One region of the Paenibacillus sp. FSL L8-0663 genome, then DNA from elsewhere that is predicted to be linked to it. Evidence: riboswitches for the same ligand, from Rfam matches in the RefSeq annotation. Region 1 holds a riboswitch; each other region holds the start of a gene.
What was found. Region 1 has a riboswitch for cyclic di-AMP ahead of MKY75_RS06460 (hypothetical protein). Riboswitches for the same ligand answer to the same signal wherever they lie in the genome.

Region 2: it holds a riboswitch for cyclic di-AMP, as region 1 does, so the genes downstream of both, MKY75_RS13135 (3D domain-containing protein) here and MKY75_RS06460 (hypothetical protein) in region 1, are expected to answer to the same signal.
Region 3: it holds a riboswitch for cyclic di-AMP, as region 1 does, so the genes downstream of both, MKY75_RS00540 (C40 family peptidase) here and MKY75_RS06460 (hypothetical protein) in region 1, are expected to answer to the same signal.
Region 4: it holds a riboswitch for cyclic di-AMP, as region 1 does, so the genes downstream of both, MKY75_RS19905 (TrkH family potassium uptake protein) here and MKY75_RS06460 (hypothetical protein) in region 1, are expected to answer to the same signal.

What each region holds. Positions count from the first base shown of each region.
Region 1 covers NZ_JBBOYM010000001.1:1,427,247-1,435,006, forward strand. The annotation lists tRNA gene MKY75_RS06450 (tRNA-Leu) at 284-366, shown strand; gene MKY75_RS06455 (glutathione peroxidase) at 512-997, opposite strand; cyclic di-AMP (ydaO/yuaA leader) riboswitch at 1,464-1,636, shown strand; gene MKY75_RS06460 (hypothetical protein) at 1,752-2,147, shown strand; gene MKY75_RS25565 (potassium-transporting ATPase subunit F) at 2,331-2,408, shown strand; gene kdpA (potassium-transporting ATPase subunit KdpA) at 2,558-4,234, shown strand; gene kdpB (potassium-transporting ATPase subunit KdpB) at 4,272-6,302, shown strand; gene kdpC (potassium-transporting ATPase subunit KdpC) at 6,322-7,050, shown strand; gene MKY75_RS06480 (MFS transporter) at 7,150-7,760, opposite strand, start outside.
Region 2 covers NZ_JBBOYM010000001.1:3,070,064-3,077,823, forward strand. The annotation lists gene MKY75_RS13110 (DUF4178 domain-containing protein) at 1-263, opposite strand, end outside; gene MKY75_RS13115 (DUF350 domain-containing protein) at 288-695, opposite strand; gene MKY75_RS13120 (PspA/IM30 family protein) at 827-1,495, opposite strand; gene MKY75_RS13125 (NADH:flavin oxidoreductase/NADH oxidase) at 1,584-2,606, opposite strand; gene MKY75_RS13130 (polysaccharide deacetylase family protein) at 2,912-3,718, shown strand; gene MKY75_RS13135 (3D domain-containing protein) at 3,912-4,580, opposite strand; cyclic di-AMP (ydaO/yuaA leader) riboswitch at 4,587-4,755, opposite strand; gene MKY75_RS13140 (amino acid ABC transporter ATP-binding protein) at 4,986-5,708, opposite strand; gene MKY75_RS13145 (ABC transporter substrate-binding protein/permease) at 5,695-7,158, opposite strand; gene MKY75_RS13150 (M20 family metallopeptidase) at 7,307-7,760, shown strand, end outside.
Region 3 covers NZ_JBBOYM010000001.1:129,569-137,328, forward strand. The annotation lists gene MKY75_RS00505 (PAS domain S-box protein) at 1-1,659, shown strand, start outside; gene rluF (23S rRNA pseudouridine(2604) synthase RluF) at 1,711-2,412, shown strand; gene MKY75_RS00515 (flagellar motor protein MotB) at 2,547-3,374, opposite strand; gene motA (flagellar motor stator protein MotA) at 3,367-4,161, opposite strand; gene MKY75_RS00525 (hypothetical protein) at 4,349-4,642, shown strand; gene MKY75_RS00530 (4a-hydroxytetrahydrobiopterin dehydratase) at 4,760-5,059, shown strand; gene MKY75_RS00535 (GNAT family N-acetyltransferase) at 5,138-5,644, opposite strand; gene MKY75_RS00540 (C40 family peptidase) at 5,947-6,447, opposite strand; cyclic di-AMP (ydaO/yuaA leader) riboswitch at 6,453-6,590, opposite strand; gene MKY75_RS00545 (hypothetical protein) at 6,867-7,694, opposite strand; gene MKY75_RS00550 (M1 family metallopeptidase) at 7,706-7,760, opposite strand, start outside.
Region 4 covers NZ_JBBOYM010000001.1:4,510,387-4,518,146, reverse strand. The annotation lists gene uvrC (excinuclease ABC subunit UvrC) at 1-777, shown strand, start outside; gene MKY75_RS19910 (CPBP family intramembrane glutamic endopeptidase) at 746-2,476, opposite strand; cyclic di-AMP (ydaO/yuaA leader) riboswitch at 2,738-2,891, shown strand; gene MKY75_RS19905 (TrkH family potassium uptake protein) at 3,305-4,645, shown strand; gene MKY75_RS19900 (potassium channel family protein) at 4,664-5,341, shown strand; gene MKY75_RS19895 (LysR family transcriptional regulator) at 5,347-6,252, opposite strand; gene MKY75_RS19890 (succinate dehydrogenase cytochrome b558 subunit) at 6,479-7,153, shown strand; gene sdhA (succinate dehydrogenase flavoprotein subunit) at 7,248-7,760, shown strand, end outside.

The sequences.
Region 1 (7,760 bases):
AAACATGTTAGAATTAACCATCTGAAACTATGATACACTTTTATACGTGTTTTTACAATCGTAAATACGTTATTTTGTCAAATTAATTACTTAGTTAAGTGCCAAGTGGTTCTGATAATCCGTAAGGGGGCAACATTAATGCATAGTTCAGCAAGCGGTTATCTTTATACAGGACGGTATTATTATCGCTCATATATGTAAGTTAAAATAATTATAATATTTTTGTTTACAAATAGTTGATGAGAGAGTATAATAAATCTGTTGCCTCAATACATTATGATTTGCGGTCGTGGTGGAATGGCAGACACGCTATCTTGAGGGGGTAGTGGGCGTACGCCCGTGGAGGTTCGAGTCCTCTCGACCGCATTATATGCAAGACCTAGTTAAAAAAGCATCCTGACACGGTTTACGTGAAAGGGTGCTTTTTTTGTTAAGTATTTTTCGTTATATTCTTTAGTCACGGAAGCCACGGTTGCAACAGGTCGTTTATTAACTGTGATAATGAAGAATGTCAGTTTTGCTGCAAAAGCTTCTCTATATCTCCCGCCAGCTTATCTGGCGTGGTTTGCGGTGCATAGCGCTTAAATACGTTACCTTCTCTTGTAATTAAGAATTTAGTGAAATTCCATTTGATCGCTTTGGACCCTAATACCCCCGGAGCTGTTTGGGTCAGGTAGCGAAATAAGGGGTGTGCTTGATCGCCATTGACATCTGTCTTGGCGAACATCGGAAAGGTGACACCATAATTGATCTGGCAAAACTCGGAGATCTCCTCATTGGAACCTGGCTCTTGTTTGGCAAACTGGTTGCTGGGAAATCCCAAAATTTCGAGCCCCTGTTCATGATACTGGTCATATAGCTCTTGTAGCGCTTTGTATTGGGGGGTTAACCCACATTTGCTGGCAGTGTTCACGATAAGCAGAACGTTCCCTTCAAATGTGGATAACGGAATTTGTTTCCCTTGCAGGGTTTGCGCATCATATTCATAAACGGTCATAGCATCTCTCCTCATTCAATATTCAGCAATTAAATTTTAGACAATTTAAAGAAGGGTTGCAAGGCTGGAAAAGCTGTATAAAGCCTTCAGGCGCTGTAAAATCGTATTTTGCTCAAAACAGTAAATCGCACCGCAAATGGAGCGAATAAAGGTGTTTCTTCTTATAAAAGCGGGTTCAATCGGTGTTTAGCTGGTACATATAGCGTATTTTCTTCTCTTTTTACAAAAAAAGGCCAATAACGCTTTACCCTACGCCAATATTGACATGCTTGTCATTTTCAAAAAGGGATGAAAAACAGAGATTAAAGGAGATGTGAGAAGCATAGTTGCATTGTAAGCGTTATTATTAATCTTCTATGCTCTAAAGCCCGATTTATAACCCTGCAGTTGAGCTTTACAGTCTTCCATGCGCGGGTGTATGATTCAAGACGTAATTTCAAATTAACTTGAATGAAGCAACAACGAAATGTCTATAGCGCTGAATTTTGCAGTTGCAAAAGCGGGGGAACCAATCGAGACTGTACGGCTTCGGAAGCCGTGTGTCTCATGGGGTGAATTTTCCGGTCAAGTGCCAGAAATAGGGCGACTCTCACGTCCGAATCCGACAGCTAACCTCGTAAGCGTACAGGGAGAGGCAACAAACCGCCGTGTGCAGCCATGGTTTATTTTATCATGGATATGTCAGAAGCCGGAGGAAAGCCTTTTTCCTTCGGCTTCTTTTTGTTGTCTTTTTATACCGGGAGAGGAGCTACTGATGGAAGGTCGGTTAATTATTGTCACTGCACCGAATGAAGCGGGCAGAAGTTTTGTGAAATTGCTTATGTTCAAAAAATTGGCGTTTGCAGTTCTCACGAATAGCGCCCAGGAGGAACGACAGCTCAAAAAAATGGGTGTGGAGCACATTGTCCGCATCAATACCATGCAAGCGGGAAAATGGAAATTTCCAAAAAAAGAAATTGGTAGTGTGTATTTGTTCGAGAACAGCTTGAATCTGACTTGCCGTTTCCTGCAAATATGTCGGCCACTAACATCGGAATCGATCTATGTTATTACGCACGGCTGTAATCCACAAGGAATTTATCGGGGATTGGGAGCGGACCATGTGATCTACACATTGAACGGAGAGGTGGGTTTTCTGCTGAACGGATAAGCACTTATAACATAGTTGTTTTATGATTTTATGATGAAATAAGAATGGCGATCTGAGGACCGATACGGAGGTTATGAACATGATGGATATATACATGCTGCTCGTCATGGCTGTGAGTTATGGAGTGATATTGCTGTTTGTACGCTGGTGTGATGCGCAGACCTCTAAAGGAGGACGAAGAGGATGATTGTTATACTTGGGCTTACGGCTATTGTGTTTATGTATTTAATCTACGCACTCCTGAACCCTGAAAAGTTCTAGTCAGCTATAGGGGTAGAGCGGGCGGGAACAACAGATCTGAATATTAAGCATCATAGGTAGCAGGTTTTCGCAAACGTGTGCACTCCATAGATGGTCTGAACCGGGTCTGTTGTTCCAAACGCAGGAGCATTTTGAAGGAGGAATAGAGGATGGAGTTGCTTCAAATTGGAATTGTGATCCTTATATTGCTGCTCTTGGTAAAGCCAATGGGTACATATATGTATCATGTATTCTCGAATGAACCGAATCGGACGGATCGGATTTTTGGCAGAACAGAAAAGCTGATTTATAAGGTAGTAGGTTTGAAGAAAGTGGAGAGCATGCGATGGACCACGTATGTTATGAGTTTCATTGCTACGAACGTCGTGCTTGTGGCGATCAGCTACTTGCTGTTGCGTTTACAGGGAATGCTTCCCGGTAATCCGGCGGGAAACAGTAATATGGAAGCATCACTAGCTTTTAATACGGTAATCAGCTTTATGACGAATACAAATCTCCAACATTATAGCGGAGAAAGCGGGCTTACGTATCTGACACAGATGGCGTTCGTCACGATGATGATGTTCACTTCGGCTGCTTCCGGTTTTGCGGTTGCTGCGGCTTTTATGAGGGGATTGACGCGGCGCGGTGAAGGGATGGGCAATTTTTTTCAAGATTTTATTAAAGCCATTATAAGGATTTTCCTGCCGCTGGCCTTTGTGCTAACGCTGGTGCTGGTTGGATTGAAGGTACCGCAGACGCTACAGCCTACGGCGGATCTTACGACGCTGAGCGGAACACAGCAGCAGATTTCTATGGGACCTATTGCTTCTCTGGAGTCCATCAAGCATTTGGGGACGAACGGGGGCGGTTATGCGGGAGCTAACTCTGCGCATCCTTTTGAAAATCCAAGTCCTTGGACGAACGTGCTGGAAATTTTGGCAATGTGGGTAATGCCGGCTTCGTTGCCGTATACCTTTGGATTGTTTGCCCGTAATCGTAAGCAGGGCTGGATTATTTTTAGCTCCATGATGGTATTGTTTCTTATTTTTCTATCCATTACGTACGTGTCTGAAAAGACAGGTAATCCGTTAATCCAGACACTGGGTGTGGATGCTTCTCAGGGAAGCATGGAAGGGAAAGAGGTTCGTTTCGGCATTGGACAATCGGCTTTATTCACTGCGGTCACGACAGCGGCAACGACAGGTTCGGTCAATAATATGCATGATACACTAACCCCACTGGGTGGTATGGCTGCTTTGGGAGAAATGATGCTAAACGTCATTTTTGGCGGCAAGGGTGTCGGGCTGATGAATATGCTGATGTATGCGATTCTGGGTGTGTTTATATGCGGACTGATGGTCGGGAGAACTCCAGAATTTATGGGAAGGAAAATTGAAGGCAAGGAAATGAAGCTGATCGCGATTGCCATTTTGGTACATCCGTTTCTCATTCTCGCCCCAACTGCACTTGCATTTATGAGTCATTGGGGATACGATGCGGTCACTAACCCTGGCTATCACGGGTTGACTCAGGTGCTCTATGAATATGCGTCATCTGCCGCAAATAATGGTTCGGGGTTTGAAGGTCTTTCGGATAACAACGTATTCTGGAACATGACAACGGGGATGGTTATGTTCTTCGGACGATATGTATCTATGATTGCATTGTTGGCTGTGGCGGCTTCGTTGAATGCCAAAGCACCGACTCCGGTGACGACGGGGACACTGCGCACGGACAACAAGTTATTTGGAGCCATTCTGATCGGGGTCGTGCTGCTGATTGGTGCGTTGACCTTTTTACCCGTCATCGTATTGGGACCTGTTGCTGAATTTTTGACCATGTGAAGAAGAAAATGAGAATGGATGAACGGGGTGTTTGATCATGAAGGAACAACGCAAACACATGCTGGACAGAAGCATCTTGAAGCATGCGATCAAGGATAGCTTTATAAAATTAAATCCGATGATCATGATGAAAAATCCTGTCATGTTCGTCGTGGAGATCGGTACATTGGTCGTGCTGCTAATGCTACTGTTTCCCGGTTATTTTGGAACTGGAAAGGAAATGGGCTTTAACCTGGCCGTGTTTGTTATTCTGTTGTTTACGTTGCTTTTTGCCAACTTTGCCGAAGCGCTCGCGGAGGGGCGGGGTAAGGCACAAGCTGCCTCTTTAAAAAAATCCAAGCAGGATACACAAGCTAACAAGCTCATCGGAAATGACATTCAGGTGGTTAGCTCAACCGAATTGCGTAAGGGGGACGTGGTTATTGTCTCCCAGGGCGAAATGATTCCAAGCGATGGTGAGGTCATTGAAGGTCTGGCTTCGGTGGATGAATCTGCAATTACGGGAGAATCGGCTCCGGTCATCAAGGAATCGGGTGGTGATTTTTGCTCGGTAACCGGCGGGACGCGAGTAGTCAGTGACCGGATTAAGGTGCGAATTACGACAGAGCCGGGCGAGACATTTATTGATAAAATGATTTCGCTCGTGGAAGGCGCACAGCGGCAAAAAACGCCGAATGAGATTGCACTGAACACTTTGCTGATTAGCTTGACGATTATTTTTCTAATTGTGGTGGTTACGCTAGCGCCGATTGCCCGTCATTTTAACATTGATTTGCCTGTTCCTGTGCTGATCTCGTTGCTAGTCTGTCTGATTCCGACCACGATTGGAGGACTGTTGTCAGCTATCGGGATTGCCGGTATGGACCGAGTCACCCAGTTTAACGTACTGGCCATGTCAGGCAAGGCGGTAGAAGCTTCTGGGGATATCAACACGATGATTCTGGATAAAACAGGTACAATCACCTTCGGGAACCGAATGGCGAGTGAATTCGTGCCTGTAGAGGGCGTGGAGAAGGCAGAGTTAGTGAAGTGGGCCGCGATTAGCTCAATGAAGGATGAGACGCCAGAGGGTCGCTCGGTTCTCGAATTGATGCGCAAACAGGAGCATACGTTGGATGCATCCTTGGCAGCAGGTGGAACCTTTATCGAATTCAAGGCGGAGACCCGGATGAGTGGTCTGGATCTGGCCGATGGACGAAAGGTACGCAAGGGTGCGGTGGATTCTGTTCGGCAATGGATCGTATCGCAAAACGGCAGTGTTCCAGCCGATCTGGAGGAAAAAGCGAATCAGGTAGCCTCTGAAGGAGGTACACCGCTGGCAGTCGCGCTGGATGATCAGATATACGGCATTATTTATTTGAAAGATACAGTGAAGCCAGGCATGAAGGAACGGTTTGATCAGCTCCGGGAAATGGGTATCCGTACGATCATGTGTACCGGAGATAATCCGCTGACAGCAGCTACAATTGCACGAGAAGCGGGAGTGGACGACTTTGTAGCTGAGAGCAAGCCGGAGGACAAAATCGCGGTTATCCGACGCGAGCAGGAACAGGGAAAGCTGGTTGCCATGACCGGAGACGGCACGAATGATGCACCTGCGCTGGCGCAAGCGGATGTCGGCCTTGCCATGAATAGCGGCACAGTCGCAGCCAAAGAAGCGGCTAATATGGTGGACCTGGATTCCGATCCGTCTAAAATTATTGAGGTGGTCGCGATCGGCAAGCAGCTGCTTATGACGCGCGGAGCATTGACAACGTTCAGCATTGCGAACGATGTTGCCAAATATTTTGCCATCATCCCGGCGATGTTCATGCTGGCCATTCCCCAAATGGGCGCTTTGAACGTCATGGGGCTTGGCTCCCCGCTGTCCGCTATTTTGTCGGCGCTGATCTTTAACGCGGTTATTATTCCGCTTCTGATTCCGCTGGCCATGAAGGGCGTGAAGTATAAACCGATGAGCTCGGATCGCCTACTGGGACGGAATTTGCTGATTTACGGTCTGGGCGGTATGGTCGTACCGTTTATCGGCATTAAGGCCATTGATTTGCTGGTGCATTTGTGGATTTAGCGCAGAAAGGGTGAATGACATGAGTGGTTTTTATCGGATAATGTCTGGACGCAGATTTGCTGCGCACGAAAAAGCCGAATCTGGCGGGCAAGGTCATAACAAACGTACAGGGACCGGGACAGTGGCGGAAGGACAACCGGAGAGACAAGAGATGCGAGGAAGTACAGTTATTGGAGTGGCTTTGCGAACTTCGGTGCTGATGATTCTCTTGTGCGGTTTGGCATATCCGCTAGCCAGTACAGGAATAGCGCAGGTTCTGTTTCCGCAGCAAGCAAACGGCAGTATGCTTCGTGACGCGGAGGGGCGGGTGGTCGGCTCCGAACTGATTGGGCAGTCTTTCACTGATTCGGCGTTTTTTCAAGGTCGGGTATCGAGCGTTGATTATAATGGGGTTGGTTCAGGCTCTAGTAACTACGCACCGTCGAATCCGGCCTTGATACAGCGAGTCAAGGACTCTATTGCGGATTGGCAGAAGCATAACCCGGATGTGCCTGTTAGTCAGGTTCCGGTGGACCTGATTACGAACTCCGGCTCCGGTCTGGACCCACACATCTCGCCACAGGCGGCATGGATGCAAATTCCGCGCATTAGCGGCTTGACGGGTATCCCGCAGGATCAACTGAGAGCACTGGTGCAGGAGCAGACAGAAGGCCGCAGCGCCGGCGTGTTCGGCGAGCCGCGTGTCAACGTGCTCAAGCTGAATCTCGCGCTTGAGGCGCAAATGAAAGTAGAGCATGTCAAGCTATAGATGGATCAAAAAAAGGTATTCCTGAGCGATAAGCTTGAGGGATACCTTTTTTTCAGGGACTGGAATGCTCTGTGGTGTAAAAATATGTAATAAAATGTTTTATTTCTTATGGGGATATGAATTTTTGGCTTTCCTTAAGGTTGAAGCGAGTACGAACATGTATATAAATACAATAATGCCTATGATTAAATAAGAGAACTTAATATTCATTAGATCCGTGAGAGTACTGCTCAAAATAGGGCCGATCATTAGGCCAATCGAGTATGCCGTGTTATAGAGTGCAAAAGTAATTCCATAAGAATGAATTCCACTTCGTTGAGAGATATCAGCAAGTTGAGGTAAGCAGGGAGCAAGGACCATACCCATGCTAACCCCTAAAATAGCTAAAATAACAGCTTGAAGCGATAATATTGCTGGAAGTGCAGTTAGAGGAAGTGCGATGGATACCATAAGTAGACCGAGGAGAATTCCGTTTTTATAGCCGATTTTACTAGAAAACTGTCCTATAAAAGGTGTTGCCAGGCCATAAGCAAGTGTGGGAATAGCAAATAATAATCCAATAAGTCCTGGGTTAGCGCTAAAATTGTGCTGTAGGTGTAACGGTAATGTTGGCTCAAGTACGCTTGGGATGGATGCGCCGATAATCACCACTCCAATAACCAAAAGCAAATCTTTATTTTTCATGAACGAGAAAGGGGAAATATACTTTT
Region 2 (7,760 bases), 1.6 Mb from region 1:
TTGTCAAGTCTGCCGTCGATGGCCTGATATAGTCCGAATTGCAGTGTTTCCCGTTCCTCTATATGAAGATAACTGATTTGATTACCATCCTGAAGTGTCAAAACAACGGCATTCCGGGCACGATTATGTACACGACCTACCACTTCATAGGTGACAAGCGAAACTTCACAGATATCACCTGGATTTAAGTGAAGCATGCTTTTCTCTGCTTTTGGCGGCTCCGGCTTAGCAAATAGATTTGAAATTCGTTTCCAAACACCCATGGTTATATTCCTGCCTTTCTTAGCCTAGAAGCATGCTGTAATGATCAAGGCGCCAACCAGATGCAGCGCTCCTGAAAACAGGCCGAAACCAATTTTACCTTCCTGTGTACCTTTATCCAGATCAAACTGGGCCCAGTACCGCAACAGCAGACGTACAATAACTTCCAAAACAAGCAGGATGACAAAAGCGATCACAGAATACACAAGCGCTTCGAGCAAATTATTAGCTGTAGCGATAGAGCCTGACAAAATATAGCCTTGTGCAACCAGCTTCATAATCATTCGTACCGTTACGGCCATATTTCCAGCTTTCACTTCGGCAAAATCCTTATACTTCGTGAATAAAGAGTCGACATACATTAATGCGAAGATCAAAATAGCTCCCGCACCAGTCCATACAAGCATTGCTTTCATCGTTTCTAAAAAATGCATTTCATACCATCCTCCACATCTTCTTGACCTTCATATAATGTTTTACGCCTGCGGGCAGGGAAAAGCGAAGGAGAAAACGTTTCTCCTTCGCTTCCTGAGCAATCAAACTTGGCGGCACTGCTTAAATGTTCTTATTTATTTTCGTATTGCTTCAACAAAGCGGCAAGCTCATCGTCCACGGCGCTTTTCTTATCCAGCTCTTTGAACTCCTCATCCAACGATTTTTCCTTAGAAGACATTTCGTTGCTCGCTTCGGCACGTGCTTCTGCTTGCAGCATTTTTTCCTCCATACGCTTCAATCCGGCAGTTGCCGTATCAGAGCTAAAACCGTTCATAGCTTTGTTAATTTCAGTTTGCGCTTTAGCTGCGTTATAACGGGCAACCAGTGTCTCGCGCTTGTTTTTCATTTCTGTCAGCTGTCTGCGCATTTCATCCAGCTTGCCACGCAGGTTATCGGCCGCAGCTTTGTTCTGTTCGTAACCAGCTTTGAACTCGTTCATTTTTTGTTCAGCAGATTTCTTTTCTTCCAGCGCGCGACGGGCCAGATCTACATTTTGTGCTTTTGCAGCGGTATGTGCCTGTTCTTCGCGTTTCTTTACCAAAGCAGCCTGTTCTTCGTATTGCTGTTTGAATCTCTTTTCAATAGCAATTTGAGCGGCTACCGCTTTCTCTGCATCTTCCAGGTCCTCTTGCATATCACGAATGTATTGGTCCGTCATTTTAACTGGATCTTCTGCCTTGTCAATAATGGCGTTAATGTTGGACATCGTAAGATCTCTTAATCGTTTGAAAATAGACATGTGAAGTTCCTCCTAGAGTTGAATGCTTAAATTTTAAGCTCTGTACACATGTTTACGCAAGCTTTGCAAAGAGGGTTTCAAAAATTATCTAAAAGCCGCGCAAGTAAGGCTCTGGGATGTCGGCCTGTACTTTTAGCTCCCGCGATGCATGCAACGCCCAATAGGGATCACGCAGCATGGCGCGGCCTATTGCTACCAGATCAGCTTCTTTTTGCTGAACAACCCGACGGGCGTCTTCATAATCATCCAGTAATCCAACAGCAATTACAGGTACATTCAGCTTTTCACGGACGGTATGAGCTAAATCCACCTGATAGCCAGCACGCGCAGACGGCCCTCCGCCAGAACCAATTGGACCCTCGCCACCAGAAGAGATATGGAAAATGTCCACACCTGCATCACGATATCGTTCCCCTACACCTGTTATGTATTCCACATTATATCCATCTTCGACGTATTCTTTGGCAGATATCCGCATAAGCACAGGCATATCAGCAGGAAGAACCTCTTTAACAGCATGTATGACCTCAACACCGAACAGTGACAGATCCTGGCCATATTCATCTTCTCTCGTATTTGTTAAAGGCGAATGAAATTGATGGATCAGATAGCCGTGAGCGCCATGTATCTCAACCGTATCAAAACCGGCTTCCACCGCGCGGCGCGCGCCTTCTTTGTATGCCTGAACCAGTTCCCTGACTTCTGCTGTCTTTAAGGCGTGCGGCTTTTTAAGGCGTTCGCTAAAAGGAATCGAAGAAGGACCCACAGGTTGCTCAGCATCTTCGGCCTTGCGTCCAGCGTGGCCTAGTTGAATGCCAATTTTGGCACCATACTTGTGAACTTCCTCTACAATCTTACGATATGCAGGAATATGTTCGTCACTCCAAATACCTAAATCACGATCCGTAATACGTCCATCAGGATGAACCGCTGTCATTTCCACAATAATAAGACCAGCACCTCCTACTGCTCGGCTCACATAATGGACATGATGCCAATCCGTCGGATTTCCATCCTCGGCCTCCACACTAAATTGGCACATCGGGGGCATAACAATCCGATTTTTTAAAGAAAGCCCCTTTAATTGATAAGGAGTAAACAAGTCGGTCACTTTTATCCTTCCTTCCTTCAATTCCATGTCTGTATAATTATGAATTGCAACCCCATTATACACCAGCTGTCACGGGATACCGAATCCGTTGTAAGGCTAAAACTTGCGAAAATGCTCTTGTTTTCGGTCATGTTTAAGAGAATATGTACGTTTAGCTCCATCATCTTCATTGATAATCATTTCATCGCGAACTTCTTTCCAGACGTTTATGAGCCTAACTTGGTAACCAGCATATTTTTAATAGGACAGGTACATAATAGTCGAGAGCACCACTAGGTACCACTGCACGAAAAGGGGGGATACATATGCCGTACAGGGGAGTGTTGCCATGCTTGGCACTGTTACTAGCATTTTCAAGTTTACCCGTTCACGCGGATGCGCCTCCCAAGATCGGAACGCCCCATCCCAAGGAAGCAGCTGTTGCTTCTTCTGTACATCTGAGTACAGATCGAGCTACTCCTACATTAGCAATGTTGCGTAAAAAACATGCGGACATTTTTAAAATGTGCGGCCCACACACCCGCCAAATTGCCTTAACCTTTGATGATGTGCCCGATTCTAGGTATACGCCGCAGGTTTTGGACGTATTACACGCCAACGGTATCAAAGCCACCTTTTTCATCGTCGGTCACCGTGCGGAAAAGCATCCGGGGATTATACGTCGTATTATCCGTGAAGGCCATGCTATAGGAAATCATTCCTATACTCATCCGGATTTTAGGAAGGCTACACCAGAACGCTTTCGCAACCAGATTACAAAAACAGAACGTATTTTACAAGCCAGCGCAGGTTTTCGCCCCAAGTTGATTCGTCCACCCTACGGTGAAATTACAGAGCCTCAAATAAAGTGGGCACGTCGTCATGGCTACATGATTGTCAACTGGAATGTAGACTCTCTCGACTGGAAGGGACTAAGTAAAACACAAATTCAGCGAAATGTGATTCCAGCTACAGGGCCTGGCTCTATTATTTTAATGCACGCTGGTGGAGGTCAAAGTTCCAACTTGCAAGGCACTATCCAAGCTTTGCCGGGTCTAATTCACTCTCTAAAAGCTAAGGGCTACAAATTTGTGACAGTCCCCCGGCTACTCCACACATCGGAACGAAAATAACAGTATGTTTATAATTGAGGTCCAAGCTAAAGCAACGTAAAAAGGCTGTCTTACCAGCAGAAGTATTCTGCTCGTCAAGACAGCCTTTTTACGGATAGGACCTGATAAGAGTCCGACCTAGATATATACGGATATAGGCGTTATGTTTACATAATATATATTATGTTTAATTAAACTGTATATACGTACAATGCTATTTATCAATAACGTACAGCTTCACATTTTGAAATCCAAAGTCGTTCACAAATGATTTGTTGCCTGGAATAAAGATATCAATCCGCTTTCCTGTAATGGCGCTGCCCTGATCGCGAGCGACAGCTACAAAAGAATGATCCGGCAAACCTGGATGGGAGTAGCCTGTAACCAGTACTTTCGTGCCCATCGGAATGACGTTAGGATCTACCGCAATTGTACCTAGTTTAAGCGGATTGCCGTAGTAGTCCACTGCGCCCCATTTACCATTCTCATCGGCTGCGGCAGAATACGCTGAAGCCTTAACGTCAACTATTTTGCTATAGTTGAATGTTTTACCCCAAGCTTCAATCGTTGGCGCCTCATTCGCTGCTGCTTTCTCCGTAAGAAGCTGCGGCTTCGATTCCGAAGCTGCCTTTACACTTTTTTCGCCAGGCACCTTAATTTGCAGACCTGCATATATATTGCTGGAGGCAATGTTTGGGTTAGCCTTTGTTAGCTCGTCTACCGATACTCCATAACGCTGAGCAAGCAAAAAGAAGGTATCGCCCTCTTTGGCAGTGTGAAGCGAGGCAGCATCCGCTATTCCAGCTGTCTGTGCCAACCCTGCAATAGCTGCGGCAAGCACCGCAATTTTCATCGTTTTACCAATATGTTTTAAATGTTTCAAAGATATGTACCTCCTCTTTTATGCCTGCGAAGTTAGCTGTCGGATTCGGACTCAGGAGAAGCCCTATGCTCGTGCAATTCACCCCTAGGCATATTCCTCATCGTCTTATGACGTATCGGAATGGCTGCCGTTGTTACGTCCCCCGCACTTCCCATAGTTTGGGCCAGCATTTCAGCGCTTGTCTAACCGCATGCTGTCCCGGTAAGTTTTGGCTTACTGCATAATATCACAATTTTGTAACCTTATCCGCATGAAAATGTTGGGAACCCTGAACATCATACTACACTCGTTACAATTTTGTCATCAAGAAATTTATATTTGTTACGAAAGTATGGGGAAATGGTGACAAAAAAAGAAAAGCCCTCCGTCAACGGAGAGCTCTTTTATGATTAGATCAGTACTTTCTTACAATACTTTGGCAAGAAAATCACGAGTGCGATCATGGCTTGGAGTGCCAAATACCTGGTCTGGTGCACCCTGCTCCACAATTTGACCGTTATCCATAAAGATAATTCGATCGCCTACCTCGCGGGCAAAGCCCATTTCATGCGTTACAATTACCATTGTCATACCGCCTTCGGCGAGCTTCTTCATTACATCCAGAACCTCTCCAACCATTTCAGGGTCCAATGCAGAAGTCGGCTCATCGAACAGCATTACGTGCGGCTGCATGGCCAAAGCACGCGCAATCGCAATACGTTGCTTCTGACCACCGGATAGCTGGTTCGGATAGGTATTCTTCTTATCCTCGAGCCCCACGGTACGCAGGAGTTCTAATGCAATTTTTTCCGCTTCCTTACCTGACTGTTTTCTAACCTGCGTCGGTGCAAGCGTCAGGTTCTGCAACACTGTTTTGTGTGGGAACAGATTAAAATGCTGGAACACCATCCCCATTTTTTCCCGGGTTACATTAATATTATGACCACGAGCTGTAATCGGCTCGCCCTCAAATAAAATCTCCCCATCCGTCGGCTGTTCTAACAGATTCATACAACGCAAAAACGTACTCTTCCCCGAACCGCTGGGACCGATGATAACGACAACTTCTCCTTTGGCGATATCTATATCAATGCCTTTTAAAATCTCATTCTTGCCGAACGATTTACGCAATTGTTTAACGGTGATCACTGGCTCTCAACTTCCTTTCCCATAAACCAAGCAGCTTAGACAAGCTGAATGTCATTACAAAATAAATAGCGGCTGTGATTATGAACGGACTTAATCCTTCATAGGTAATATTCTTAATGACCTGGGCTTGATACATAATATCCACCATACCAATAGTCGAAATAATGGAGGATTCTTTAATAATTGTAATAAACTCATTACCGATAGCAGGTAAAATAGATTTAAACGCTTGCGGCAAAATGACGTGACGCATAGCTTTGCCTCGTCCCATACCCAATGAGCGTGCAGCCTCCATCTGTCCACGGTCTACTGCCTGGATACCTGCACGGAAAATTTCAGCCAGATATGCCGAGCTATTCAGAGACAATGTGATTATACCGGACTGGAGTGGAGTAAAATTGACACCCAGCGTCAAAGCAATCCCGTAGTGAATGATCATGAGCTGCACCAGCATAGGTGTGCCACGCAGGATCTCCACATATGTGGTACCTAACCACTCAATGATGCGTATACCACTCATCCGCAGCAAGGATACGATCAGACCAATGATAAATCCAAACAGTACTCCGAGTGCAGACAGCAACAGAGTGTAACCAATACCCGTAGCGTAAAGACTGCGGTATTTCCAAAAAATATCTACGATGTTATTAGAAGAAACCTGTCGATCTGCCGAGAGTGCACTCGCTTCTGTAGAAAACTTTTCAATCGACCCGTCCGCTTTCAGGCGAGCCAACGTTTTATTTACAGAGGCAAGCAATTCTGCGTTCCCCTTACGTATACCTACAGCAGTTTCTGCTCCGGCATCCTCAGGTACCGCTTTGGCAAGTGTTACGGTCCCATCTAACGTGTAGCCTTTAGCAACCGTATCTTCGATCACAACAGCGTTGATACGCTGGGTCCGCAGCTGGAGTACCAGATCGGATATTTTGTCCAGTGAGGTTACAGAGGCATTGGGTACTTTTTGAGCAATTTCTTCCTGAATACTCCCCTTTTGCGCGCCAATCTTCTCGCCTTTCAAAGCAGCCATCGTAGGATATTTGTCTTTATCCTCTGGGCGTACCATAATGACTTGCTTGGAGCGATAATATACATCTGAAAAATCAATGCTTTTTCTACGCTCATCCGTCGGTGTCATACCGGACAGTACCAAGTCTACGCGACCACTTTGCAGAGCAGGTAGCAAAGAGTCAAAACTCATGTCCTCAGGGACCATCTCCGCACCCAAATCTTTGGCGATTTCCTTCGCGATTTCCACATCGAATCCAACAATAGTATCCTTACCGTTAATAACTTTATGAAACTCATACGGCGGAAAGTCGGCACTCATGCCCACTACAAGTTTTTTCTGTGGCTTTGCTTCCGTTCCGTATGCATTGAGCATGGGAAGACCCGTCAACAGCAAGATAACCGCCGTCAAAACCAGGGCGGTAAAACGATATGCCTTTTTCAATCTTTTTTTCTCTCCTTAAATTCTTTATAATAAATAAGATTGTGTCATTATAAATGAATATGCATGATTATGCAATGAATGTTATAGTACAATTTCAGCATACCTAGCGCAGTACCTACATTACAGCTTATATAAAGGAGTTTTCAGCATGGATTTTAAACAGACCATTCAAAAGACAATTGAGCAGCATGCCCCACGCTTTAAGGACATTTCGTTATATATTGGGGCAAATCCTGAACTTGGAAACGAGGAATTTCTGGCCGCTGCCCGTTTAAAAGAAGAACTCATTTTTCACGGTTTTGAGGTCCAGGCACCCGTTTTGGGCCTAGAAACAGCCTTTATTGCAACTTACAAAGCTGAAAAATCCGGACCGATTGTCGCTTTTCTGGCAGAATATGACGCTCTGAAAGGTTTAGGACACGCCTGTGGGCACCATCTGATATGCATGATGAGTACCGGTGCTGCCGTTGGCCTCAAGTCGATCATCGACGAAACTGGTGGAGAAGTACGGGTATACGGCACACCTGCCGAAGAAACTCGTGGTGCTAAGGTCCCTATGGCCGCTGCCGGTTTGTTTGATGATTGCGACATAGCACTTATGA
Region 3 (7,760 bases), 1.3 Mb from region 1:
CTGAGCCCCGATGAGATCGTAAAGCAAACTCAACAAGTGGATTATCGCATCATGGAGATTACAGGAATTAACCCTGCAACCTTTGGTGGCGCTTCGATGGACAAGAACGGGAACGATTCGAAATACTATTACATGTACAACAAACCGATCCAATTCGGCACGTATCAACTAACAAGGGTGCAGGAAGATCGTTTGGCCGTGTCCAGAGCTATCCTCTCGGGGGAGAGTATTGTACAAGACTGCTATATTAAAGGTGAGCGGGTTCTCGTCAGTTACATACCTTTTTATCCGGCTAATCGTGATGCCTATGTTATCCGTATTGTTATGAATTATGATACGATCACTTCTGTTATTTCCAAGCAATTGATAAGTTTAATTGCCATTTCCATTGTCCTTTTAGAGGTGGTGATCATTGGAAGCTATGTGCTGGCAAGTCTGTTTGTCCGCCCAATTCAGTCGATTCTGGGGAAAGTGAATGAGATGGCTGACGGTCATTTTGATACACGGCTAGAAATAAAAGGTGGTCATGAGCTTGCACAGTTGGGTGAGCGCATCAATGCGATGGCCTACAACCTAGGGATGTACACGAGAAGACTCGAGCAGATGTATGAAGAGAACCGTTCTGTAAAGGAACATCTAGAATCGGTTATTAATCAGACAGCAGATGCGATTCATGTAACCGACGAGGAGGATCGCGTCGTTCGGGTCAATCATGCCTTTGAAGCTTTGTACGGCTGGACCAAGAAAGAATTGGTTGGTCGTAAGTTGGAATTTGTACCTCCACAGCAACAGGAGGAATATGAATTTCAGAAGAAGAGCCTGCTTCAGGGAGAGAGCATCGTATCAAGTGAGTCCCTTAGAATGCGGAAGGATGGAAGTACAGTAGAGATTAGTATGAGCACATCGCCTATTCTGGATGAAGAAGGCCAGATTTTGGGGTTTATCTGCGTGTCGCGTGATATCACGGGTCGCAACCGGATGGAGGAGTTGTTGCGCAGATCAGAGAAACTGACAACCGTCGGGCAACTGGCGGCAGGCGTAGCGCATGAGATTCGTAATCCGCTAACCACGCTACGTGGCTTTCTCCAACTACAGCAGCAAAATCAAGTGTTGAATATGAAACACAACGATATTATGATGTCTGAGCTGGATCGCATTAATTTGATCGTTAGCGAGTTTTTAATACTGGCGAAGCCACAGGCAGTGCATTTTCAGAAAAAAGATGTTCGTTATATTGTGAGCGACGTGATTTCTTTACTAGATAGTCAGGCGCATCTGCTGGGCATTGTATTCAACCTTCAGGTCACGGACGAGCCTGCCCTGGTATACGCTGAAGAAAATCAGTTAAAGCAAGTATTCATTAATTTACTTAAAAATAGCATGGAGGCTATGAGTAAAGGTGGCATCATCACGATTCATTTGTTCTTGGAGGGAGAAAACGTTAAAATCTTCATACGGGACCAGGGAGCGGGTATTCCCGCAGAAATGCTGTCCAAGTTGGGAGAACCTTTTTTCACAAACAAAGAAACAGGTACAGGACTAGGACTTATGGTCAGCCAGCGTATTATACAGAGTCATAAAGGCACACTGGATATTGAAAGCACAGAGGGAGAGGGAACGACAGCCCTGGTGCAGCTTCCGATTGCCAAGCCGGAGTAACGGGCTGGGGCGCAGGAGGAAGTGTGTTAGTAGAAATGGAGGGTACACAGGTTGCGCATTAACAAGTTTATCAGCGAAACCGGTTTTTGCTCGCGCCGGGAGGCAGACAAGCTGGTAGAGAGCGGTCGCGTGACGATTAACGGCGAAGTGGCTGTGCTGGGTAGTCAAGCGGAAGAAGGCGATGATGTTCGCGTGAACGGCAAGCCACTGCGCGATAAGTCTGATCACGTCTATATTGCATTGAACAAACCGGTGGGCATTACAAGTACAACGGAGAGCCACATTAGAGGCAATGTTGTTGATTTTGTGGGGCACCCGCAGCGGATATTCCCGATTGGACGCCTGGATAAGGATTCGGAAGGTCTCATTTTACTTACCAACGATGGAGACATTGTGAATAAGATTCTACGGGCAGAAGGCAAGCATGAGAAAGAATATATTGTAACAGTGGACCGCCCTGTCGTACCGTCTTTTGTGCAGGGCATGTCTAGCGGGGTGAAAATACTCGGTCAGCGGACGCTACCTTGTGAGGTGACGCGTGTATCTGAGTATGTATTCCGTATTATCCTGACTGAAGGGAAAAATCGTCAGATCCGGCGTATGTGTGCAGCCTTCGGTTATGAAGTTAAAAAACTGCAAAGGCTGCGAATCATGAATATTCGGTTGGGGTCCCTTCAGAAAGGTGCCTGGCGTGATCTGACAGAGGCTGAGAAGCTGGAGCTTGGTCAGATGCTCGATTATACGCTTAGCTAATGCCAGAGGGGCTTGTATAGCCTAGAGCGTATGATCGTCGTATCTGAAAGGGCAAAGTACAGGAAGCACTAAACAAAGAGGCACCAGCTGCATAAAAATGCGGCGGTGCCTTTGTTCATATAACATATGCATAATCAACCTTCACTCGAGCTTGAGGTAGGACTGATGACTTGTGTCCCGTTCTGATATTTGCGGAGAACAGATATTTCAACACGACGGTTTTTAGAGCGCCCTTGACCATCTTGATTGCTTGCCAATGGACGATACTGGCCATAACCGATGGATACAAACTTGGTTGGGTCGAGATCTGGATTGAGCAACAAGATACGCAAGAAATTCAGAGAGCGCTTGGCGCTCAAATCAAAATTGGACGGGAACTGGCTGTTGGAGATCGGTACATTATCCGTGTGACCCGATACGATAACATCATAGCCAGGGAACTGCTGGAGCATACTAGAAATGGACTTGGCCAGCTTTCTTGCTTCCGGCTTTACTTCGGCCTGCCCGGATGAAAACAAGGCATTATCACTAATGGTGATCATTAGTTGCGATTGGTTTAGCTTGGTATTCAGCAACGGGGTCAGGCCGTTATTTTGAATGTATTGATCCATCTGTTTTTTAAGCTTTTTTAAATCTTCTTCTTCCCGTTGGGCCAGCTGTTTTTGCAGTTCAGAGGTAGAAGTAGCTTTCGATTTTACGGGTTGTGACACTTGTTCTTTATTTTTGCCCATATCCATGGATTGTGACGACGGATTCGCGGCTGAGTGATCCAGCACGCCAGTGCCGCCATTAAAAGCTGCACTCAGGGATTGAGCCATAGTTTCAAATTTTTTGGCGTCGAGCGAGCTCATACCGAATAAGACAATGAAAAGAGCCAACAGAAGGGTCATTAAGTCGGAATATGGCAACAGCCAGCTTTCGTCAGCATGCTCTTCGTGCGGTTCATGTCTCTTTTTACTCACTGGAATCGCCATCCTTCTGGGTCATCGTAGCCCGTTCGGTCGGAGTCAGGAAGATCGTCAGTTTCTGACTGATGGCAATCGTAGATATCCCCGATTGAATGGAAAGCAGACCTTCGACCATCATTAATTTAAGCTCGACTTCTTTTTTGGATAACCGTTTCAGCTTGTTGGACATCGGATGCCACAGGACATAACCTGTAAAAATACCGAGCAACGTCGCAATGAAGGCTGCTGCAATGGCATGAGAGAGCTTTTCCATGTCACTAAGGTCGGCCAGAGCGGCGATCAGACCTACAACCGCACCGAGTACCCCGAGCGTTGGAGCGTACATACCGGCTTGGGAGAAGATCAGCGCGCCAGAGCGATGTCGATCCTCGGTGGCATTGATATCCTCCATTAGAACGTCCCGTACGAATTCCTGATCATTGCCGTCAATAATCATTCGCATGCCGCCACGCATAAAGGGATCGTCGATTTCCTCTACCTTGGATTCCAAGGCGAGCAGACCTTCACGACGGGTAATGGATGCCCACTCGGTAAACGTACCGATGAGCTCTTTGCGGTCTAACAGTTTTTGTTCGGTGAAAATAACCTTGAACAGCTTCGGAATCCGTTTGATTTCTGCCATCGGGAAGGCCATAAATATACTCGCTGCCGTTCCGACGAAAATAATCATGTAAGCAGCGGGATTATTGACCAGATTGACGACCGGAGCGCCTTTTAAGATCATCCCGACGACCAGTGACAAAATCCCGAGCACAAGTCCAATAATGGTTGAAATTTGCATGATACACCTCATCCATGAGAATAGATTTTGAATCCTTTCATGCCGCCGGGGTCGTCCTTGCCCCAAGCGCGTCATTACAAGACGGATTATAGTATTTATCGACAAAACTCTCTTTTTTGTTAAGTGCGAATTTCCGGTATAATAAGGTGATTATGTATTGAATGGCGGAACCATTGGAGGAAATGGCATGGGAGTAAAGCATGGACGTGAGTATGAACAAATTTTGAACGATTTGACAGAGGCTGTGGGGCGCATCCCAGATAGCTATGAATTTTTTGAGATGGAAGCAGAAGATTGGGACAGGCTGGACCCGGCGGGACGTCAGGAAGTCAATGAAGCTTTGGCAGAAGACTTATTTTATGCACTGGGTACAGAGCCCACAATCACTGTAGGGAGTGGCGTTGTGATCTATGAGCCGGAGCAGCATCGTATCTATGTACTGATTGGGGACGAGGAGCTGACGTCAGTCCCTTTGATTTGAGGTCCGTCTTATGGATTTATCAACGGGGCCGTGGTAATATGTACACCAATATATCGTAGTTTTGGCCGTATTTAAGCGGTCGAAAGGCTTCCGTATAAACGGGGAGGAGTTCGTAACATGCCTTTTACACAAGAAGAGATTGAAGCACATCTGGAGAAACTGGAGGGCTGGGAGCTGGAGGAAGGACGTTGGATCGTTCGGAAATATAATTTTTCCAGTTTTATGAAAGGGATTGCATTCGTGGATGAAGTTGCCGCTATATCTGAAGCATTCAATCATCATCCATTTATTACGATTGATTACAAGACCGTGACTCTGCGTTTGACCTCTTGGGACGATGGCGGTATTATGGCCGTGGATATTAAGGAAGCCCAACAATATAATGAAGCTTTTGAAAAAATGCGTAGCAGTCATTGAGCTTGTAATGTTCTGTCGTATGATGATAAAAGCGCCTTCGCTATACAACATCGTGGTTGTATGCCGAAGGCGCTTTTATCATAGAACCTGGGTTGGGTGGTCTGGACGATATACCATACAATAAAACGGTTTTTTGCCATCGGGAGTCTGGCGTTCATAGGTATCTGTAAGCTCAAATCCAGCCGCCTTGTAGGCCCGAATAGCACGCCCATTCCAAGTGAGCACCTCTAGATCAATTTCATTCTTCGGGTTGCGTCGTTGGGCTTCCTCTGCAATGGCACGGACAAAATCTGATCCTTTGCCATGTCCGCATCTGTCAGGGTGCATTCCAAGACCTAGCCGGGTCACACCGATCATAGGAAAATATTGAGCAAATCCTGTCAGCTTGTTCTCTTCATCCAGTACGGCAACATATTGCTCTTGGCGAAGCGTGGGACTCCCAAATTCGACTTCAAGCGCCTTCATTTGTTCCCAGGGGAGCCAACCGTATATGTTATAAGGTGGATCATAGCGCCACTCACAGATTGCAGCCGCTTGATGCTCGTCCATCGGTACGATCCGATAGTTGGATATTGAGGCCGGCATGTGTTCCATCCTCCTTTTACAGGTGCTTCAATCATTAACAACAGATTGTAGACAAGTTGCAGGGGAATAGCAAGCGTGTTTATTTTATACCCAAGACGGGTATACATTCAATAAGAAGGAATTACTGCTCATATGCTCCCCCAGCGGTGACGGTAAAACCGACGATGTTCGCTAAAATTGAAACCTTTTGAGGTGTCAGTTCGTCAGTAAAGATAATCATTGCTGATGTTGTGGACATAAAAAGCCGCAATTCGATTCCGGCAGAATCAAATTGCGGCTAGAGTTAGCTTGCTGTGCGTTAGTTATTCTACGTTGTCGTCATCAGGAATATCTGAAGCTACAGAATGGTAAGCGTCTGTGCTCATAATTCTTTTTGCACCGACATAGCGGTTAGCGTAATAATTTTCGTTCAGTGAGCTAACTACTACACCACGTGAAGTCGAGGAGTGGGCAAATTTCCCTTCACCTACGAAGATACCTACATGGGAAATGCCTCTTCCTGTGGTGTTGAAGAACACCAGGTCCCCAGGCCTCATTTCATCGCGGGATACAGAAGATCCCATTTTGAATTGTGATCCAGATTGATGCGGAAGTTTAATTCCCAGTTTGTTGAATACATACATTGTGAAGCCGGAGCAATCGAATCCCTCGAGTGTAGTGCCTCCGCTTCTGTAGTTCGTTCCTTTGGCATCTTGGATGACCTGGTCCATCTTGGAGTCTGCAAATGCACTGCCGCCACCGAATGTAAAAGATGTAAAGGCAATGGCAAGACTCATAGCTGCGATCGTTAGCTTCTTCTTCAAAAAAAATATACCCCTTCCAATGCCTGCGAGGTTAGCTTAAGGATTCGGTAGAAGGTTCCCCTATGACCACTCTGTTGCGAGATCAATTCACCCAAACTGGTTCCCCCGCTTCCTAGGTGCCAGGAATTAGGCTTTACTTAAGATGTGCACCTTGGAGAGCAGTATTCACAATAACGATATTTTTGAGATAAAGGTTACAATAAAGATTACAAAGTTGTTACTATCAGTTCACTGCGATTATTGTAACAAAGTCGGCTGGCTTTGGCAAATGTTTCATTGCAAAAAGTTACAAAAAAAATCTGCTCCTAATGTCCCAGGAACAGATCTTGTTAACAGTATTCAGTTATGTGCCGTTTGCGCGGTTATGCATAAAGTTTTTTCGACAGACGGAAATGAAGTGATTAACATAAAGGAAGGGCTTAGCTTCTACTGGAGATATCGGTATGCCATAGTCTGTACTGCGAACTGATATGCCACAGCCTGACCAGACTAGTAACAAAATGATACGATTGTTGGAGAATGAGCGCGAGCATGCCAGTCCAAATCATTGCCACGGTGCCAAATAGACCGAAGACCAACAGCACACAAGCACCGAGCAAAAGGGATATACCGACAGCTGGGAGAAGCTGGCGAAAGAAGGCGAGCAGGGACGATAGTATGGCGTGACCACCGACAGTGCCTAGTTGCATATACAGGATGCACTGCCGAATGAACCATCCGTATGCCATCCATCCCATGGCATAGGGCAACAAGTGCAGCAGGTAAGAGGGAGATTGAAGCGTACCTGCTACAATAGGGTAGAGTCTCGGTACTACCCAAAAGGCGGGAATCAGCAGCAGTCCCAACTCGATGATGTAATACAACAGCGACGACATGCCATGGCGTTTCATACCTTTGAAAAAGGACAGGCTTTGCGGCTCAGTCGCATCGGTATGCAGGCTTTGATATATTCCGGCTCTAATGAAGGGAGTGATTAGTATGCGTAGTACAGTCGCCCCTAGTAGTATCCACAAATACACATGTACTTCCCGGCTGTCCATCAGAGCAATCTGGCTCTCCATCCAAAACAAGGTCTGTCCCAGCTCGTTTTGACCCTGATCAGGATAACGGAGCAATAGCGGGATAACGGCAGACTGCACCAGTCGATAGAGAAACACCCCCCACAGTAGTCGATACAGAAATAAAATGATAACGATATAGAATCGTATGCGCACCAGCGCCCAGCCCTCTTTTATAACAGTCCGCATCTATAGACACCTCACCATGACAGACTTCCAAGCAGTGTCTCCAACAGCTTGGTTACACTTATACTC
Region 4 (7,760 bases), 3.1 Mb from region 1:
ATGACAGGCATGGCGACGGAAAATGCACGTGTAGCTTTGGATGAGAAGTTTAAGCTGATCGAGCGGGATGAGGAACGAACATCCAAAGCTGCAAGCAATCTCGGACGTGCCATTGGGCTGGATAGCTTGCACCGGGTGGAGGCATTTGATAACTCCAACATCCAGGGTTCCGATCCAGTCTCAGCCATGATCGTGTTTATTGATGGCAAGCCTGCCAAGAAGGAGTATCGAAAATATAAAATCCGTTCTGTGCAGGGACCCGATGATTATGAAACAATGCGTGAGGTTATCCGGCGTCGATATGAACGTGTGCTTAAGGAAAATTTGGAACGTCCCGACTTGATCGTTGTCGATGGTGGACGTGGACAAATTAAGGCGGCGACCGATGTATTGCAAAATGAGCTGGGTTTGTTCATTCCTGTATGTGGTTTGGTGAAGGATGCCAAACATAGAACATCCCAACTATTGGTGGGAGAATCCTCTGAGGCCGTGACACTTGCACGTAATAGCGAAGAATTTTACCTGCTGCAACGGATTCAGGACGAGGTTCACCGTTTCGCCATCACGTTCCACCGCGAGCAACGCGGCAAATCTATGGTAACTTCCCGGCTGGACTCTATTCCAGGCATTGGCGAGAAACGGCGTAAGTTACTGCTTAAGCATTTTGGATCGCTCAAAAAAATAAGAGAGGCCAGTGTCGAAGACTTCCGGCCTCTCTCTATTGGGGATAAGCTTGCGCGTCAGATTATAGCTGCCCTTCGGGAGGAGGAGTCGTAGAATGCGACTCCTCTTTTTGTATAGGTTCAAACATCATTCGATTTGGCTTTTTAGGACTAAACCAATAAATGATGTAACCCACAATGGCTGGAAGTAAGATCCAGAATAGGCCCGCGCTCACGTTCACAGTATCTCCCAGACTCATCACACTAAGTCCCATTAGAATGCTGTCAAAAATAACGTGGCTGAACATGGCGGCAATAAAGCCGTAACGCAGGAACACAAAACTGAACAGCAAACCAAGAAAAGTCAGCTCAATAGGTCTGGAAATCACTGGATAGATCGGATAAAGTGTATGTCCCAGTGCCCAAATCAGCGTGGTGATCAGACAAGCAACAAAAGTATTTTTCACTATTTTTTTGACCATCGGAATACCAAACAGACGGTAGACAGTCTCTTCACCAATACCTGCCATCCAGGCCATAATCGGCAGTAGCCATGGATAAGCCATATTGTAAGGGGATTGCGTGGCATCTGTGGTGGAGAATGTATTAAATGTGCGCTCCAGTATAAAGAATAAAATGGATTGTACCCCGAGCAAAATAAAGGCCCACAAGTAGCCAACATACATACTGCGAAGCACATACAGCCCGTAGCCCGGCTCTTTCGCACGTGGCCATGCATTCAGTCCAACCTGACGCATAAGTCCGTCACCGCCGACCAAGGAGAAGTAGAGCGCTACAGCCATGACGAAGGTAACACCAATCTGGAAAACCATAAGAAATAGAAGCATGCCCTTACCGCCTGCTTCTGCTTGCAATAAAGGCAGCATGTTCATGGTCCCAGCTATACTAGCAATAAAGTATATAACGGATAGAACAATGCCGCGTACAAATGAAGTATGTCGTCGGGTGAGTGACGCATACACAATGGCAAGTACACCCAGCACAAAGCTAAATAGGGCATAACCCGCATAGGTCATCCAATTCGCCCAAAATGTTTGCTTTTCGATATAATCGGTATAGGATGACGGGGCCGAAAAGCTTTGAGTGAAGGAGCGAACATCACCGTCTTCAAAAGTAAAAGCCAGTGTAAGTACCGAGGCGCCAATTTTTTTATCGTCTACGGTATACTTTAATCCGCCTTCTTGTTCAGTGGTCGCGAGCTTCAAGTCCGACGGCTTAAAGCCAAAGCGCTTCACCCATACAGCGGCCGCCTGCTCCTTGGCTTCAAGCGTCATGCCGTCCTCAGCCACACGTACAAGCCTGTTACGTGCTTGTTCATCCGTAGAAATATCAGCCTGCGTGTAATTGGTGCTGGAGGTGATCCGTTTAAAACTAACGACCTTCCCAGTGGATAAATCTACATGAATTTGCAGCTTGCTCTTCGCTGAGGATTCAGGCAGATCGACCCGAAAGGTTTCGTAAGGGTAATTTTTCTTCCATGTACGGTCGTACTGTTGAAGCAGTTTTTCTCTAGATAAATAACCGTACAAATCTGTTTCGGCCTGATAGGTTACCAGAGGCTCCTCTGGCTGTGATTCAGTATATCCCAGCTCGGAGCGGGCGAAGTCCAATGCGTGTATGACCGCTTCTTGTTTGCTGATGACCTTTGCATTCATTACTGATTCTGGACTCGGATTGCTAAGCGAGGGAATAAGCAATTGAAAGATAAAAAAGCAAATCAGGCCAATCCCGCCCAGCAAGCCTAATTTTTTGAAGTTGGCCGTGAGCACGACCGGTTTCCCGATAGGATTCATGAGTTTCCTCCTTAATCTGTAAATAAGAACATCCATTAAAGATATCATACTGCACAGGTTCCCGCCAACAGACCAGCGATATTCATGAAAATAGAGTGAAAGCACTTTAAAGTTCCAATAAAATAAGATAAGCTGCGATTAAACGATGCCCATTCGCAAAATAAAGCCAATTTCACGTTTTTTCGACGAAATCGGTTTTGTGATCTGGATATAGAAGGATTATAATCTTGAGGCAATGCCTATAAAATACATAGGTAATGATATACAGTTGAGCCGAATTTCTATGGGAAAACGGGGGAACCATGTTACTGGGGTGAATTTTACAGCCGATCACTGGTGGATCGGAAGTGTAAATAGGGCATACTGTGCTGCCCGAATCCGTCAGCTAACCTCGTAGGCTATGAGCAGGAACCAAGTCAGGCACTCGGTTTTCCGGTGTCTTTTTTTGTGTGTATAAAAGTGTTTGGATTGGTTAGATAGACCGCTGCGGGTGCAGATTATTCTTCCGATTGCTGTTATCCCCGGATTTTTTGATTGTATACCCCCTTTAATGGTTAAAATCCGGAGATAAAGGCAAACGCTTCGCTTCTTCAGAACAATTCTGCCCCCTTCGCTACTGCCCGCCAATAGCACAGGGGACCGAGTAGTGCTTGACATGCATTCTTCCTGTATTCAGGGAATGCTAATTATAGTTAACTAAGGTTTGGAAAAATCAAAAAATTCAGGGGCAACGACGATCGGAAGATCAAATGGAACGCGTAGCAAGCTTACACCGTATTAAATCACTGTTTTTATAGTTTTAAGAATTAGGAGAGAAGTGATGAATAGATGAATCCCAATGCAAGCTGGCTCCGGCTTTCTCCACCGCAGATATTCGTTGCGGGCTTTGCCATTATCATTCTAATAGGTAGTTTATTGTTAATGCTGCCGATCTCCAATACAACAGGAAAGCCACTTGCGTTTGTAGACGCTTTGTTTACTGCCGCTTCCGCGACCTGTGTTACAGGGCTTGTCGTAAAGGATACGGGGACCTTTTTTACAACCTTTGGTCAAGTTGTTATCGTGGCGCTCATTCAGATCGGCGGTCTGGGCTTTATGACCATGGCTACCTTAATCGCGCTGGTGTTCAAACGTCGGATTTCCTTGCGGGAGCGACTCATTTTACAGGAAGCGATGAATCAGACCTCTGTCGAAGGAATTGTCGGATTGATCCGTAAGGTGCTGTTGTACTCGCTGGTCATTGAGGGCATATGTGCTGTAATATTTGCGATTCGCTGGTCGTTTGATATGCCTGTAGGCAGGGCGATTTATTTTGGGATTTGGCATGCCATCTCCATGTTTAACAATGCTGGTTTTGACTTATTCGGGCACTTTCGCAGCCTAACAGGTTATGTATATGATCCGATTGTTAATTTTACAGCCATGTTTTTGATTATTTCAGGCGGCATTGGTTTTGTAGTGATGTCGGACCTGGCAGAATATCGCAAGCGTAAGAGACTGTCCTTGCATACCAAGGTGGTACTCAGCATGACGGGCGCTCTGATTGTAGTCGGCACGCTCGTGATTTTTGTGTTTGAGTTTACGAATCCAAAGACTCTTGGCTCGCTTGATTGGGGTGGTAAACTGCTGGGATCTTTATTCCAGTCTGTTACTCCCCGTACCGCAGGTGCCAATACACTGGACATTGCAGGCTTGCGGCAGGCTACGCAGTTTTTTATCATCATACTCATGTTTATCGGGGCTTCTCCTGGCTCCACTGGAGGCGGGATTAAGACCACAACATTCGCGCTGCTCATTGGAGCAGTGATTTCGATGCTGCGGGGGCGGGAAGATATTGTGCTGTTCAGGTATCGACTTGCGCAGGGACGAATTTACAAGGCTTTGACCATTACACTGCTGGGGCTGCTGTTCGTGATCGGGGTGACGATGATTTTGTCAGCAACCGAAGATCATCATTTTCTGATGATCTTGTTCGAGACGGTGTCTGCGTTTGGTACGGTGGGGCTGTCGATGGGGCTTACACCTGATTTGACAGTCATAGGCAAGCTGGTGATTACCCTGACGATGTTTGCAGGTAGACTGGGGCCACTCACGCTAGCTTATGCACTGGGGCCGAAAAAGGGTAAAGAATTATATCGTCATCCGGAAGGTAAAATGATTATAGGATAAGGGAGTTTTCGAGTAGACATGAAAACGCAGCAGTTTGTAGTTATTGGCTTGGGGCGGTTTGGCTCAAGCCTAGCTTTGCAATTGGTGGATATGGGGTGCGAGGTGCTAGGCATTGACCGGAATGAGGATGTTGTGGACAGTATGAGTGAGATGTTGACACATACTGTCGTGGCGGACGCTACCGATGAAGACTCATTGCGATCACTGGGCATCCGTAATTTCGATTGCGGCATTGTTGCTATTGGTGATGACATCCAGGTAAGCATCCTGACCGCCATTTTGCTGAAGGAGCTGGGTGTGAAAAAGGTCGTAGCCAAAGCCATATCTGTGCTGCACGGGCGTGCGTTAGAAAAGCTCGGTGTGGATCGGATTATTTATCCAGAACGGGACATGGGTATCCGTGTGGCTCACCAGCTAGTCACGCCTAATTTGCTCGATTATTTGGAGTTGTCTAAGGAATACAGTATTGTGGAACTCAATGTACCTGCATGTCTGAACGGCAAAACGCTTGCAGAACTAAATGCTCGCACCCGCTTTGGCTGTAGTGTCGTGGCGCTTCATACGGCGAACGGTATCTTGATCGCACCGACGGCTATGGATCGGCTAAAAGAAGACGATATTATGGTCATCATCGGCTCAAATGACAATATCGGCCGCTTTGAGGATGAGGTTGTTAATGTCAATGAAGAGGGCTAAACTCTCTACACCATACGATAGCCTGCAAACGACGCACGTGTCTCGCTAATCCAGCGTCGTGCTGTCGGACCGAGATCGGTCGTCTCCGAGTAAATGAGGGAGGTCGTTCGGCGTGTCTCCTTCAAATCGGGCAAGTACAATGCAGTGAGTCCATTATCCCGCAGCAGTTCGCTACGCAAATAGGATTTGGGTAGCAAGGCGGAAGCCTTACAGGTTGGAAGCAGGCGTACAATCGCCTCGAAGGAGTCGATTTCCATGCGGATATCCGGCATGATGCCGCTGCGCTGGAACAAGTCATCCGTCAGACTGCGGTACCAGGTTCCTTTGGAGAAAATAATCATCGGCAATCCTTGCAGATCTTTCATCGAGGCCGTTCCTGTCTTAACGGTTAATTCATGTCCAATGGGAACAACGAGCTCCAAATGATCGTCAAATAGCGGAATGCAACGCAGTCCGACTTCATGAATGGCAGACCCGACAATACCGGCGTCTGCTTTTTTGTCACGTACAAAGGCGACGATTTCATGGGTTTTACCGGTGAGCAGCTTCAGCTCGGTTTGAGGATGCTTGCTCATAAAAGCTTCGACAAGGGTAGGCAGCGTTGTCTGGAGTGTCGTGAGACTTGCGCCGAGTGTAAGCATACTCTGGGCTTCATTTTTGTGCTGGGAGAGCTTTTGTAAGAAGCGAAGCTGCCGTTGCCGTTGCTCTAGTGCGAATGTATAAACAAATCGGCCGGTGGACGTAATTTCGAGTCGTTTGCCCCGACGATCAAAGAGATTTACACCCAGCTCTTCCTCTAGCTTGGCAATTTTGCGGGACAGGGCGGGTTGGGACAGATTCAGCAGTTTGGAGGCTTTATTCAGGCTGGACTGCTCGACAATGACGGCAAAAGCGTTCAAATCCTCAAACAAATCATCCACTTCCTCTCTATATGCAAAAAAGACATAATAATTAATACGTATATTGCAATTCCATTATAAGCCGAAAAGGAGTAACATGAAAGCGACACAAGATGTTCACACTTTTGTTTTTCCTAATAAGGGACACCTTGTTGGACATTTCCTGTCGGGAACTGTCAATTTATATGTTATATTACTATTGAAAACGCTATTATTGGGAGAAGGGAGCATGACCTAGATGAGAGGATTTTATTCCAGAAAGCTGCATTCGCTTCTTGGCGTCATTCCGTTGGCTCTATTTTTTGTTGAGCATTTGGTGACGAACTTCACAGCGGTGGAGGGCGGCAAGGAAGGATTTAACCGCAGCGTGGCCTTCCTGAATGGTTTGCCGCTGGTTATTGTACTAGAAACGTTATTCATCTACTTGCCATTACTGTTCCACGGAATTTATGGCTTGTATATCGCTTATCAAGCTGATCCGAATGTCAAAAGGTTCGGCTATTCACGTAACTGGCGCTTTCTGTTCCAGCGTATTTCCGGCGTCATTACGTTTGTATTTATTATCTGGCACGTATACGACACACGCTTTCAGGTGGCTCTGGGTAATGTAACTCATGAGGAGCTAGGCGGGGTCATGCATGGCATCGTGACGAACCCGGTTTATTTCATTTTGTATCTAATCAGTGTCGTTTCGGCATCCTTTCACTTTGCTAACGGACTGTGGGCATTTATGGTCAGTTGGGGGATTACCGTGGGACCACGTGCGCAAAAAGTATCTTCTTATATCTGTATGACCCTGTTCGTGGTGGTGTCTATCGGCTTCATCGCTTCCCTGCTTGCATTCCGCAGCGCGGAATTTCAGGAAATAGCAACTGCCTTGGTGCAATGCAGTACTTTTAAACAACTACTGTAAATGAGTCATATCCATTATACATTGTGTTGAAATTCTATTTTCAAACGTAAAAGGGGATTTGGTTAAAAATCCTGAAAAAAAGGAGTGAGCAGAAATGGCAGCATCCAACATTATTGTCGTGGGCGGCGGTCTGGCAGGTCTAATGGCTACGATCAAGGCGGCAGAGGCGGGAGTTCACGTTCATTTATTTTCTTTGGTTCCGGTCAAAAGGTCCCACTCCGTCTGTGCTCAAGGTGGCATCAATGGTGCGGTAAATACCAAGGGTGAGGGAGACTCCCCCTGGATTCACTTTGATGATTCGGTCTATGGCGGGGATTTTCTGGCCAACCAGCCTCCGGTAAAAGCGATGTGCGAAGCGGCGCCGGGGATCATTCATCTCATGGACCGCATGGGCGTCATGTTTAACCGGACACCGGAAGGACTGCTGGACTTCCGCCGCTTCGGCGGTACCCAGCATCATCGGACCGCCTTTGCTGGTGCGACGACAGGACAGCAGCTTCTGTACGCTCTCGATGAGCAGGTACGGCGCTGGGAATCTGCGGGTTTGGTGACCAAGTATGAAAACTGGGAGTTTTTACAGGCTGTACTGGATGATGAAGGCATCTGT